Regions from separate parts of the Cytobacillus spartinae genome, predicted to be linked through region 2. Evidence: riboswitches for the same ligand, from Rfam matches in the RefSeq annotation. Region 2 holds a riboswitch; the other holds the start of a gene.
The links. A riboswitch is a leader RNA that binds a small molecule or an ion and turns the genes downstream of it on or off. The one in region 2 is predicted to bind lysine.

Region 1 (5,845 bases), on a different contig from region 2:
TGACATGTTCATTTTACTCCCAACATTAGAGAGCGTCAAGAAAACGTATTCACAAAATCTCTTATATTGAAAAATTTTTTTAGGTATTGTGATATTACAAAAAAAGTAAATACTGCTTAAAAGCAAAAGAAAATAACAATTTTTTGAGTATATCAAAATAACATTTATTACTATTTCTTCCTGACCTCTTTTTTTAGGATTTCATGCTTAAAAATCACTGGAATTGTATATAATAGAATAATAGAAAGAGGGGAAAACATGAGTGACAATAAACAAATTGAGCAAGTTACAGATCCTATCGTTTCTGTTTCAGCATTTGGATATGAATTAATAAGAGATATTCTCTTACCAGAATTATTAGGAAAAGAAACTCCAGCCATTCTTTATTGGGCAGGAAAAGGGCTAGCTCGTAAGTTTCCGCTAGATAGCATCGAACAAGTTGTGGACTTCTTTGAACAAGCAGGTTGGGGGACATTAAGCCTTATCGAGCATAAAAAGAATGAATTAGAATTTGAACTTTCAAGTGAGTTAATAACACGTAGGTTCAAGATCAAAGATGATTGCTCTTTTCAGCTTGAGGCAGGATTTCTAGCCCAACAGATTGAGTCCCAACGGAAAACTACTGCAGAAGCATACGAACATCCAAAAAAGCGTGCAGGAAAAGTAATTTTTACTGTAAAATGGGATAAAAAAGATGTAGTTGACTAAGTGAATATTTTTAAAAGCTAAGCTTTCAAGGGGAATACCACCTGAAAGCTTTTTTATTGTTTCTTAGATTATAGTAACAACATTTTTGCTGTTAACATAGTAGTATATCTTGTTAATTTAACTAGGCTTTAACAGGAGTTCCTGCTAAATGAAAAGCTTGATGTAACGCTTCTACTGCTCTAATCATATTCCCCTCTTCAACAACAGTTGAAACCTTAATTTCAGACGTACTAACCATTTTTACTTGAATATCATTTCCAGCTAATACCTCAAACATTTCCGCTGCAACCCCTGGATTTGAAATCATTCCTGAGCCAACAATGGAAACTTTAGCTAAGCCAGACTCCGATTCAATCCCAATATAATTTAATTTTGATTTATTATCACCTAACACTTTAATGGTTTCATTTAAATCATCACTTTTGATCGAGAAAGATAAATTAGTTGTATTCTCATTTGTGGAACTCTGTATAATAATGTCCACATTGATATGATTTGATGCCAATGTAGTAAAAATCGTAGACAGACTTGTTAATGAATTAGGTAAACCAAGGACAGATACCCTTGTAATATCATCCTCAAAAGCAACACCACGTACAACTAAATTTTGTTCCATTCTAACTTCCTCCTCGATCATTGTCCCTACTTCACGTTCCATGCTTGAACGTACTTCCAATGGAACAGAATAATTTTTTGCAAATTCAACAGCTCTTGGGTGAAGAACTCCTGCACCTAGGTTTGCTAGTTCAAGCATTTCATCATAAGATACAGCTAAAAGCTTCCTAGCATCCTTAACATAACGGGGGTCTGTTGTATAAACTCCTGTAACATCTGTATAAATATCGCACTTATCTGCTTTTAAAGTAGCAGCAATGGCAACGGCAGTTGTATCCGATCCACCTCGTCCTAAAGTTGAAATGGCATCATCCTCGGTTATACCTTGAAACCCAGCCACAACGACAATTCTTCCATTATCTAGTTCTGACTTTATTCTGGTTGAATCTATATTTAATATCCTTGCATTCCCGTGGATTGATTCCGTTTGTATGCCAGCTTGCCAGCCGGTAAAGGAAATGGCATCATGACCTTTTTGGAGTAACGCCATCGTTAATAATGAAATGGTAATTTGCTCACCTGTTGTTAAAAGCATATCCATTTCACGTTTATTGGGATTTGAAGATATATCTTTTGCTAGGCTCACAAGCTTATCTGTTGTCTTTCCCATCGCGGAAACGACAACCACAACGTCATTTCCTCTCTCCTTTTCCTCAATAACGCGTTCAGCCACATTTAAAATTCTTTCTACACTTCCTACCGAAGTTCCACCAAATTTCTGGACAATTAATCCCACACTTTTCCCCTTCTTTCTGCAGATCTCATTTAAGGTTATTTTGTCCCTTACGCTTTTTTTGACAAGGCTTTTTTTCGTTAACTCTACTGTGTTTCTAAAAAAAAATGACCTTAATAACCTTAAGAATTTCACTTACAGGTACTCTTTTGGAACGAAAAGATGCCCCTAGTTACTGTAAATTTCCGTTTAGTTATCATTTTTCATAAAACAGCAAGTATTGTGAAAATAGCTTTAGACAACAAAAAAAGCAATGAGATCTATCTCATTGCTGTGTTTAAAAGGGCGTGAAAATACAAATCATTCAACGCAAACACAGTGAGATAGCTCTCCAAGACAATAAGTCTTGACAATCCTGCATTTATTTAATGCAGGACCAGCACAGAAAGAAATGAGCCTTTCTATACTTCGGCGAATATCCCCTTTCAAAGCTTTTCTCAGAAACTCATCCTTCTCCAAGCCTTTACTAATGGCACTCGCGCCTCTACCTTCACTTTAATAATGTAAAGTGATGACATATCAAATTAGTTTACATTATAGCACACTATTTTTAGAGTAGCTAGTCTTGTAATTTTTTCATTAATTCTTCTGTTACATTTTTAGGAATACCGATATTGGTAAAATCCTCGAAGCTTGCTTCCTTCATCTTCTTTACTGAACCAAATTCCTTTAACAATTGCTTCTTTCTTTTTTCGCCAATTCCCTCTACATCATCCAAAATGGATTGGAAGGCAGATTTCCCTCTTAATTGTCGATGGAAAGTTATCGCAAAACGGTGAACCTCTTCTTGTATCCTTTGTAGCAAGTAAAACTCTTGGCTATTCCTTTCTAAAGGAATAACCTCCAAAGGCTCTCCATACAACAATTGTGAAGTACGGTGTTTATCATCTTTTACTAATCCAGCAAGAGGAATATCAAGACCTAGTTCATTTACTAGTACATCTCTCACAGCCTCAACATGACCTTTCCCACCGTCTATCATAATTAAATCTGGAAGTGGCAAGTCTTCCTTTAGAACCCGTGAGTACCGACGTCTAGTAACTTCCCTCATCGACTCATAGTCATCAGGACCTTTTACGGATTTTATTTTGTATTTGCGATACTCTTTTTTAGCGGCTTTTCCATCGATAAAAACTACCATTGCTGATACTGGGTCCGTTCCTTGAATATTCGAATTATCAAATGCTTCAATTCGATGAGGTGTATAAATTCCTAGTTGAGTACCAAGCTGCTCTACCGCTTTAATCGTTCTCTCTTCATCCCGTTCGACCAACGAGAATTTCTCCGTTAAAGCTATAGAAGCATTCTTTTCAGCGAGCTTGACTAAATCCTTTTTCTGTCCCCTCTGTGGTTTAAGGATTTTTACCTGTAAAAGCTGTTCTGCTAGAACCTCATCTGCCTCTTCTGGAAGAAGTATTTCCTTCGGTTTGAAATGGCTAGTTTGATCATAAAACTGGCCTAGGAATGTTAAAAACTCTTCATCTGGCTCGTTATATATTGGAAAAATTGATACGTCTCTTTCAATAAGCTTTCCTTGTCTTACAAAGAATACCTGAACACACATCCAACCCTTGTCCACCGCATATCCGAAAACATCGCGGTCTGTAAAATCTGTTGTCGTCATTTTCTGCTTTTCCATTGTAGCTTCAATATGAGCAATTTTATCCCGATACTCCTTTGCTCTTTCGAAGTCTAATTCCTCTGCTGCTGCATTCATTTTAACGGTTAATTCTTTTTTTATTTCCTTATAGCCACCGTTTAGGAATCTTGAAATTTCTTCAACCATTTCTTTATAGGTCTTTTCAGGAACATCTTTTATACATGGAGCTAAACACTGACCTAAATGGTAATAAAGACAAACTCGGTCAGGTAATGTTGAACACTTTCTTAAAGGGTAGATTCTGTCTAGAAGTTTTTTTGTTTCATTCGCAGCTGAAACATTTGGATAGGGACCAAAATATTTTCCTTTGTCCTTTTTCACTTTTCGAGTTGTGATGAGTCTAGGATGTCTTTCTGCTGTTAGCTTTATAAATGGGTATGTCTTATCATCTTTCAACATGACGTTGTATTTTGGATCATGCTTTTTTATCAGGTTTAACTCAAGTAGAAGTGCTTCAATATTGGAAGAAGTTACAATATACTCAAAATCCTCTATTTCCCCAACGAGTCTCTGGGTCTTTCCATCATGTGAACCCGTAAAATAAGAGCGCACTCGGTTTTTCAGAACTTTTGCCTTCCCAACATAGATAATCGTACCTTGTCGATCTTTCATTAAGTAGCAACCTGGTTGGTCTGGTAGTAGCGCTAGTTTATTTTTGAAAGTATCGTTCAAAGCAAATGCACCTCCTCCGTAAAAAATTTATCATATAAAAAAGGGGCCAGACCCTTTTAAAAGATTAGAATTACTTATCTATTTTAAAGAAAATGTGGGGTTTTTGAAAGTATATTAATATTCCTAATGATAGATAAATCACCTATAAGTGGTAGGAAGGGGATTTTTTGAACTAAAAAAACTCCTAGCCAGGCCAGGAGTCAACTTGCTTTGTATTAAAGATGTGAATTTAAACGTTCAGCTAATGCTTCTTTTGGTTGGAATCCAACTACTTTATCAACAACTTCTCCATCTTTAATGACAAGAAGAGTTGGGATGCTCATTACGCCAAATTTAGCTGCAGTTTCTTGGTTGTCATCTACATCAATTTTAACGATTTTAACTTTATCGCCCATTTCAGAATCTAACTCTTCTAAAACTGGAGCAATCATTTTACAAGGTCCGCACCATGGTGCCCAAAAGTCTGCAAGTACTAACCCTGAACTAGTTTCAGCAGTAAAATTTTGATCAGTTGCATTTGTAATAGCCATAATTATTTGCCTCCTAAAGTTAATCAGCATGGGCTAAGTTGCGAATGAAAGCCCTTGCTTCTCTTTAAACTCAAATTCTAACGTCAGTATATCACCGTTTGTTAAATCATGCTAATAATTTGTTTCGAACGTAATTTTCCCTAAAATATATGAACTATGCAAGATATTAGCACATTGATGAGGGAGAAATATAGGAATAAGACAAGTAAAAACGAGCGGAAGACCCCGCTCGTTTTTTATTATGCATTTACTTTCAATTTTTTAAACTCTTCTGTTAACATTGGAACCACTTCGAATAAGTCTCCCACGATACCGTAATCTGCTACCTTGAAGATGTTAGCTTCAGGATCTTTGTTAATCGCAACGATTACTTTAGAGTTTGACATACCTGCTAAGTGCTGAATAGCTCCAGAAATACCACATGCAATGTACAGGTCAGGAGTTACTACTTTACCAGTTTGACCAATTTGAAGTGAATAGTCACAGTATTCAGCGTCACAAGCTCCACGAGATGCACCTACTGCTCCACCTAATACTTGAGCAAGCTCTTTTAAAGGTTCGAAACCTTCTTCGCTCTTAACACCACGCCCACCAGCGATTACCACTTTTGCTTCTGAAAGGTCTACGCCTTCACTAGCTTTTCTAACAACTTCTTTAATGATTGCACGTAAATCTTTAATGTCTACCGATAAAGTTGAAACATCTCCAGTACGTGAATCATCTTTCGCTAAAGGCGCAATGTTGTTAGGACGAACTGTTGCAAAAATTAGACCATCCGTAATAACTTTCTTCTCAAATGCTTTACCAGAGTAGATTGGGCGAGTAAACACGATGTTTCCGCCTGCTTCTTCTACAGCAGTAGCATCAGAGACTAGACCAGAACCTAATTTACCTGCGATTCTAGGTGAAAGATCTTTGCCTAGTGCA
Region 2 (5,845 bases):
ATGGTCTTATGATCCATACCCACATTTAAGGTTATGGGAGCGACAAGAGCGTCAAAAGGCTAGGAAGAAGAGGTAGTTAAAAATGTATAGGAATAATAATAGCCTACACAACACTTAAAGCTAAAAAGGACTACCGACTCTTTGTCGGTAGCCCTTTTAACATTTAGATTAGTTTGCTTTCTTAGACTTAGAAACTGCATTGATAATACTCGCAGCAAGTCCTCCCCAAATGATAACCATCCCAATAAGCATCATTGTAATTGCACTTCCAGACATTATTGAGATACCTCCTTCTTGTCAGTGACTTCAAGTGTGCCTTTATCCCATTTGAATTTCATGAAGACAAATCCGAGGATAATTGCTCCAATTGCTACACCCCATCCGGAGTATAAAAGGAAGCTAGTTGGATATCCTTCATAATTATCTTTAATGTTAGTGATAATATTTTGAACCATCATGTACCCTAACACAGCAGGTGTAATGAATCCTAAGCAAATTCTCCACCAAGCGCCAAGCTTAATATCAGAAATGCTATCAGCATGAGATTGTAAGTTCTTTAATTCCCTTGATCCCCAAGCAACTAGAACTACTGATACAAGACCTGCTAATGCTACACCAAATTGGTTAATAAAGTAGTCTGCAGCATCTAGGAAATATAATCCACCTTTTGTAGCAAACAGGATAGAGATTAATGCAGATAGACCTCCACCGACAGCTACTGCTTTTGTACGTGAAACTTTAAACTTATCTTGCACCCCAGCTACAAATGTTTCTACGATTGATATTAATGAAGATAATCCAGCTAAAACTAGACAGATAAAGAATAGAGATCCGAAGAATCCATTTAGTGCAGGGAACTCATTAATAATTTGCGGGAATACCACAAAGGCTAATCCAACACCTGCAGTAACAACTTCATTTACAGGTACTCCAGCTTGGTTTGCCATAAATCCTAATGCAGCAAATACCCCAATACCAGCTAAAAGCTCGAAACCAGAGTTTGCAAAACCAGTAATGAATGCATTGTTTGTTAAATCTGTTTTCTTCTTTGGAAGGTAACTAGAATACGTAACCATGATAGCGAATGCAATAGATAAGCTGAAGAAAATCTGACCGTAAGCTGCTACCCAAACTTTTCCATCTGCAATTTTGCTCCAGTCTGGTTTAAAGAATGCATCTAGACCTTGAGCGGCACCATCAAGTGTTAAAGCACGAACAACGATAACTAAGAATAAGATTACAAGTGCAGGAATAAAGATTTTGTTCGCAACTTCAATACCTTTTTTAACACCTTTGAATAATACACCTAAAGTAATAACCCAAACGAGAATTAAAGGAATAAATACACCTGGAACGATTCCTCCAACTTGACCAGGAGTTTCAGCTAACTTCAAGTAGCTTCCAAATAAGAATCCACTTGGATCGTCACCCCATTTAAGGTTGAACGAAAATACTGCGAATGACATAGCCCATGCGATAATTACCGCATAATAGGTTGAGATGACAAATGAAACAGCTACTTGCCACCAGCCAAGCCATTCAAACTTTTTGTTTAGACGTGCATACGATAATGGAGCTGAACCACGGTACTTATGACCAATTGTAAACTCCATAATTAGAAGCGGAATCCCTGCTGTTAAAAGTGCAAACAGATAAGGGAAAAAGAATGCTCCTCCTCCATTTTCATAAGCTACTGCCGGGAACCTCCAGATATTTCCTAGACCTACCGCTGATCCAACAGCTGCTAGAATAAATCCTGCTCGTGTCCCCCACTGTGGACGATTTTCCATAGTAAATCCTACCTCCTACTTTAGTCTCTTCATCTCCTGTAATTAAAAGAAGAATTGAAACTTTTTTTATTTTCTGATTTTTTAGTATAATATAAAATTAGTATAGCTAGTTTTTTTTCATCTGTCAAAACATTATTAGTAGAATAGTAATCTTTTTTCCATCAAGCATTCGGCTATGGATAACACATTATTTTCTAACGCTTTACCACTTTAAAATATTATACTAATAATTATTTGCACCTCCTTTTCTAAAGCTTATTCAATAAATAGTCGAAAAATTTCTTCTATTATAAAAAAGAAGACAAGAAATTTTTCCTTGTCTTCAATAAACATTCTATAGTATTTATTTCTTATCATTTAAACATTCTTTTTTCTACTAAATACAAAGATGAACATTAATAACAGTACGATAATCATCAACCAGGCAGGTACCATACTTCCAGTTAATCCAAAAACAACATAACCGGCAATAGCTATTACTGCTGATATAAGGGCATATGGTAGCTGAGTCATCACATGATCAATATGGTTACATCCAGCACCTGTTGATGAAAGGATTGTTGTATCTGAGATTGGAGAGCAATGATCTCCAAAAACGGAGCCTGCTAATACAGCTGCCATAGCAGGTAATAGCATGCTTATATCTGTCACTGCAGATATTTCCCCGGCTATCGGAAGCAAGATTCCAAATGAGCCCCAAGAAGTTCCTGTAGAGAAAGCCATAACTCCAGCGATTATGAATAAAATTACTGGTAAATAGGCTGTGTTTAGATTAGAATTTTCTACGAATTGTGCTAAGAAAGCCCCTGTTTCTAACTGACCAATCAAATCAACGATAACCCACGCAAACATTAAAATATAAACGGCTGGTAACATTGATTTAACTCCTTCGATTAACCCAGTAACCATCAAACTTCCGTTAACACCCTTAAATATAAATACTTGGCGGAAAAATAACACCATTGTAACGGTCAATCCTACTAAGCCACCTAGGATTAGGGACTTCGCTACATCTGTATTTTCAAAAATAGCAAGAAGAGTTGCTTTCCCTTCAATAGCTGTATAGCCTGTCCATAACATTGATCCTACTGTCCCAATGACCAACGCTAAAATAGGCCATGTTAAATCACCTACTGTACCCTTATTACTCGTCGGTAGGTCCTCTTTTAATTCACCTGGAGCAGGTTTGTTAGAATCTAACACTTGTCCTTCAAAAACCGCTCTTTCTTCATGAACTCTCATTGCTCCGATGTTTATATTTCGTAACGCGACAATAAATACCATCGCAATTGCGGTCCATACATATAGGTTCATGGGAATCATTTGAATAAAAGCAGAGAATGCTGATGTTTCCGTTACATTGTGTGCCACAAGAATTGGAGCAATCAGAGCAATGATGTATGCACCCCAGCTTGATATTGGTGACACAACACATATTGGTGCTGACGTTGAATCAATTATATATGCGAGCTTTGCTCGTGATACTTTTTGGCGATCTGTAATGGGTCGTGATACTTGTCCAACAGCCAGTGCATTAAAATAATCATCAATAAAAATAATAATACCAAGAAACGCTGCAACCATTTGAGCACCAGCACGTGATTTAACTCTCTTCATCGCCCATTCACCAAAGGCACGACTTCCACCTGATATAGAAATGAATGCAGTTATTACACCTAATACTAGTAAGAACAAAATAATATATACGTTCCAAGTATTAAGCTCTCCATCTGAGATAAAAATTCCTTTTGTAGCTGTGAGAATAATGGAAAATGTTTTTGATATATTAAACTCAGACAACAAAACTGCTGCTGTTAAGATTCCCACACCTAAAGATAGTAGGACTCTTCTCGTAAGAATAACCATTAATATCGCAATTAATGGAGGTAATAAAGAAAATACTGTGTTAATCATCTTTTGTTGCTCTCCTTCTATTTTTACTAGATAGTAGGAGCATAAGAAAACGGTGCGCTATTAAGCAATAGAGGCGTTGTCGATTCTTTTAAGCGCATTATTTAATAATGAATGCCTCAAAAGCCTAGTTAGCGCGAAGGAGAAAATAAACAAGGAGTAATGATAGAGAAAAATCTATCATTACTCCTTGTTAAAGTAATTAGTTTCTCCATCCTGATCTGTAGCTCCCCATTATAGAAAAGTTTCTATAATGACAGTGATACTCTTGTTAAAAGTATCCCCAGCAAAATAAGTGTTGACATACTTAGTCTGCTTCGGCGGCCTTCCCTTTCGGCTATGATCAACGTTGTCATCCTCACATAGCGTACTAATAATGGTCGCACCTCTACCCCATCGGACATGATAAGGTTTTATTAAATTATTTTTTTAGTATAGCAACTTATTTTATAATAGTCGAGAAGTTTCTTACATTTAATTAACTGGTAATTCTAAGGAAGGTGTTGATCCTTCACCCGGACCATAAAACTGAGGAACCTCTCCAGGAACTAATCCCATTGCTACCGGGATATCTTGTTTGACTGTAGTAATTTTTGTAGCAAACGGAATAATAATTTGGACATTCACTTCAAGATGAATAAATACCTCAACATAGGCATTGTTAATTCCATATTCTGTAACTTTAGTTTTAACATCTGAGCGAATATCTCCAATGGCATTAAATCGAACAGGGATTTGCGGACCTAAGTTCCCCAATAACGCATTGTTTGTCGCTTGCCCTAAAGGAACATAATAGACAATTCCCTCTTCACTTTTAGTATCATCCATTTCAATCTCAACATCTGTCAATAATTCTAGTGAGGATAAATTTCCTCTTTCAGCTTCTTTAATGTTCATCTGTACAAGATTTGTAGTTTCAGCTAACACACGGTTAATAATCTCTGTGTTAAACTTGATCATCCCTGAGCCGCCATTTTCAGCTGATGATTCTTCTATAATTTCATTTATATCCATTACATTAGCTACTTTTTTGTTAATGGCCTTACTTATCACTAGAGTGGCAATTTTTCTAGTTTGTGAGTCTGCATAGCTTATAAGAGTAGGCTTTAACCCCTCATTAATGATCCATAAGCCCGCTGCTGTCGAAAAGGAAAAAAAGACGAATGTAAGTAAAAATACATACCTAAACGGCAAAGGACCTCTCCGCGGCCGCGGACCGCGAAATTTTGGCAAGACAAATCCCCCCTTTACAAGCTATATGTATGCTGAAAAGAGGGGAACTAGCGCAAAATTTTTAAATTTGTTTTCTTTTTTATTTTTTTGGTAAAGTGATTTTTAAGAAGATACATTATGGATTTCTGTTTTTCTATTCTTTAGGGAAAGTTGTATCACACCCAGTAATAACCACTGTTAACTCTGCACACATATCTAACTCATATGGCTCAACCGTCTGACCATTTTCTTCTAAAATTCTAACGAAAGGTCTGTCACTCACACCAACGTTTTGTTTGGATACTACACCTTTACGTCCATCATTTAATTCAACGGTAATCCCCACTGGATAAATGGCCACTGCACGTCGAAACGCTTCTACCACTTTTTGATCAAATAGTGACCCCACTCCAGCAAATAAGATTTCTAGCCCGTCATGTGGTAACATGGCTCTTCTATATACTCTGTTAGAAGTAACAGCATCAAACACATCCGCCACCGCAATAATTCTTCCATACTCATGGATATCTGCACCTTTAATTCCTCTAGGATACCCTGATCCATTCATCCGCTCATGGTGCTGGTACGCACAATGTGCTACTAACAATGAAATGGTTTGAACATTTCTTAGTATGTTGAATCCTTCTTCAGGATGCTTTTTTACTTCAAAAAATTCTTCTTCAGTAAGTTTTCCTGGCTTTAATAGTATTTCTGCCGGAATCTTCATCTTACCTACATCATGCAAAATAGCCCCCAGCCCAAGTAACTCTAATTCTCTTGGACGCAGTTGTAGCTCCATGCCGATTGCTAAGGAATACATGGTTACATTCAGAGAGTGGGTAAAAATATAATTATCGTATGTATAAACATCCGATAATAATGTAAGCAAGTCACGATTATTTTTTATTTCACTTAGTAAGTGTCTGATAACC

Region 1: it holds a riboswitch for lysine, as region 2 does, so the genes downstream of both, ACFYKX_RS24745 (aspartate kinase) here and ACFYKX_RS17175 (Na+/H+ antiporter NhaC family protein) in region 2, are expected to answer to the same signal.

The regions. Positions count from the first base shown of each region.
Region 1 covers NZ_JBIACK010000019.1:61,967-67,811, reverse strand. Annotated here, with positions in the region: gene ACFYKX_RS24750 (YslB family protein) at 259-708, shown strand; gene ACFYKX_RS24745 (aspartate kinase) at 830-2,059, opposite strand; lysine riboswitch at 2,373-2,551, opposite strand; gene uvrC (excinuclease ABC subunit UvrC) at 2,616-4,388, opposite strand; gene trxA (thioredoxin) at 4,604-4,918, opposite strand; gene ACFYKX_RS24730 (electron transfer flavoprotein subunit alpha/FixB family protein) at 5,158-5,845, opposite strand, start outside.
Region 2 covers NZ_JBIACK010000009.1:86,829-92,673, reverse strand. Annotated here, with positions in the region: gene ACFYKX_RS17190 (M23 family metallopeptidase) at 1-76, shown strand, start outside; gene ACFYKX_RS17185 (methionine/alanine import family NSS transporter small subunit) at 169-276, opposite strand; gene ACFYKX_RS17180 (sodium-dependent transporter) at 276-1,790, opposite strand; gene ACFYKX_RS17175 (Na+/H+ antiporter NhaC family protein) at 2,148-3,704, opposite strand; lysine riboswitch at 3,918-4,100, opposite strand; gene yunB (sporulation protein YunB) at 4,176-4,934, opposite strand; gene ACFYKX_RS17165 (HD-GYP domain-containing protein) at 5,068-5,845, opposite strand, start outside.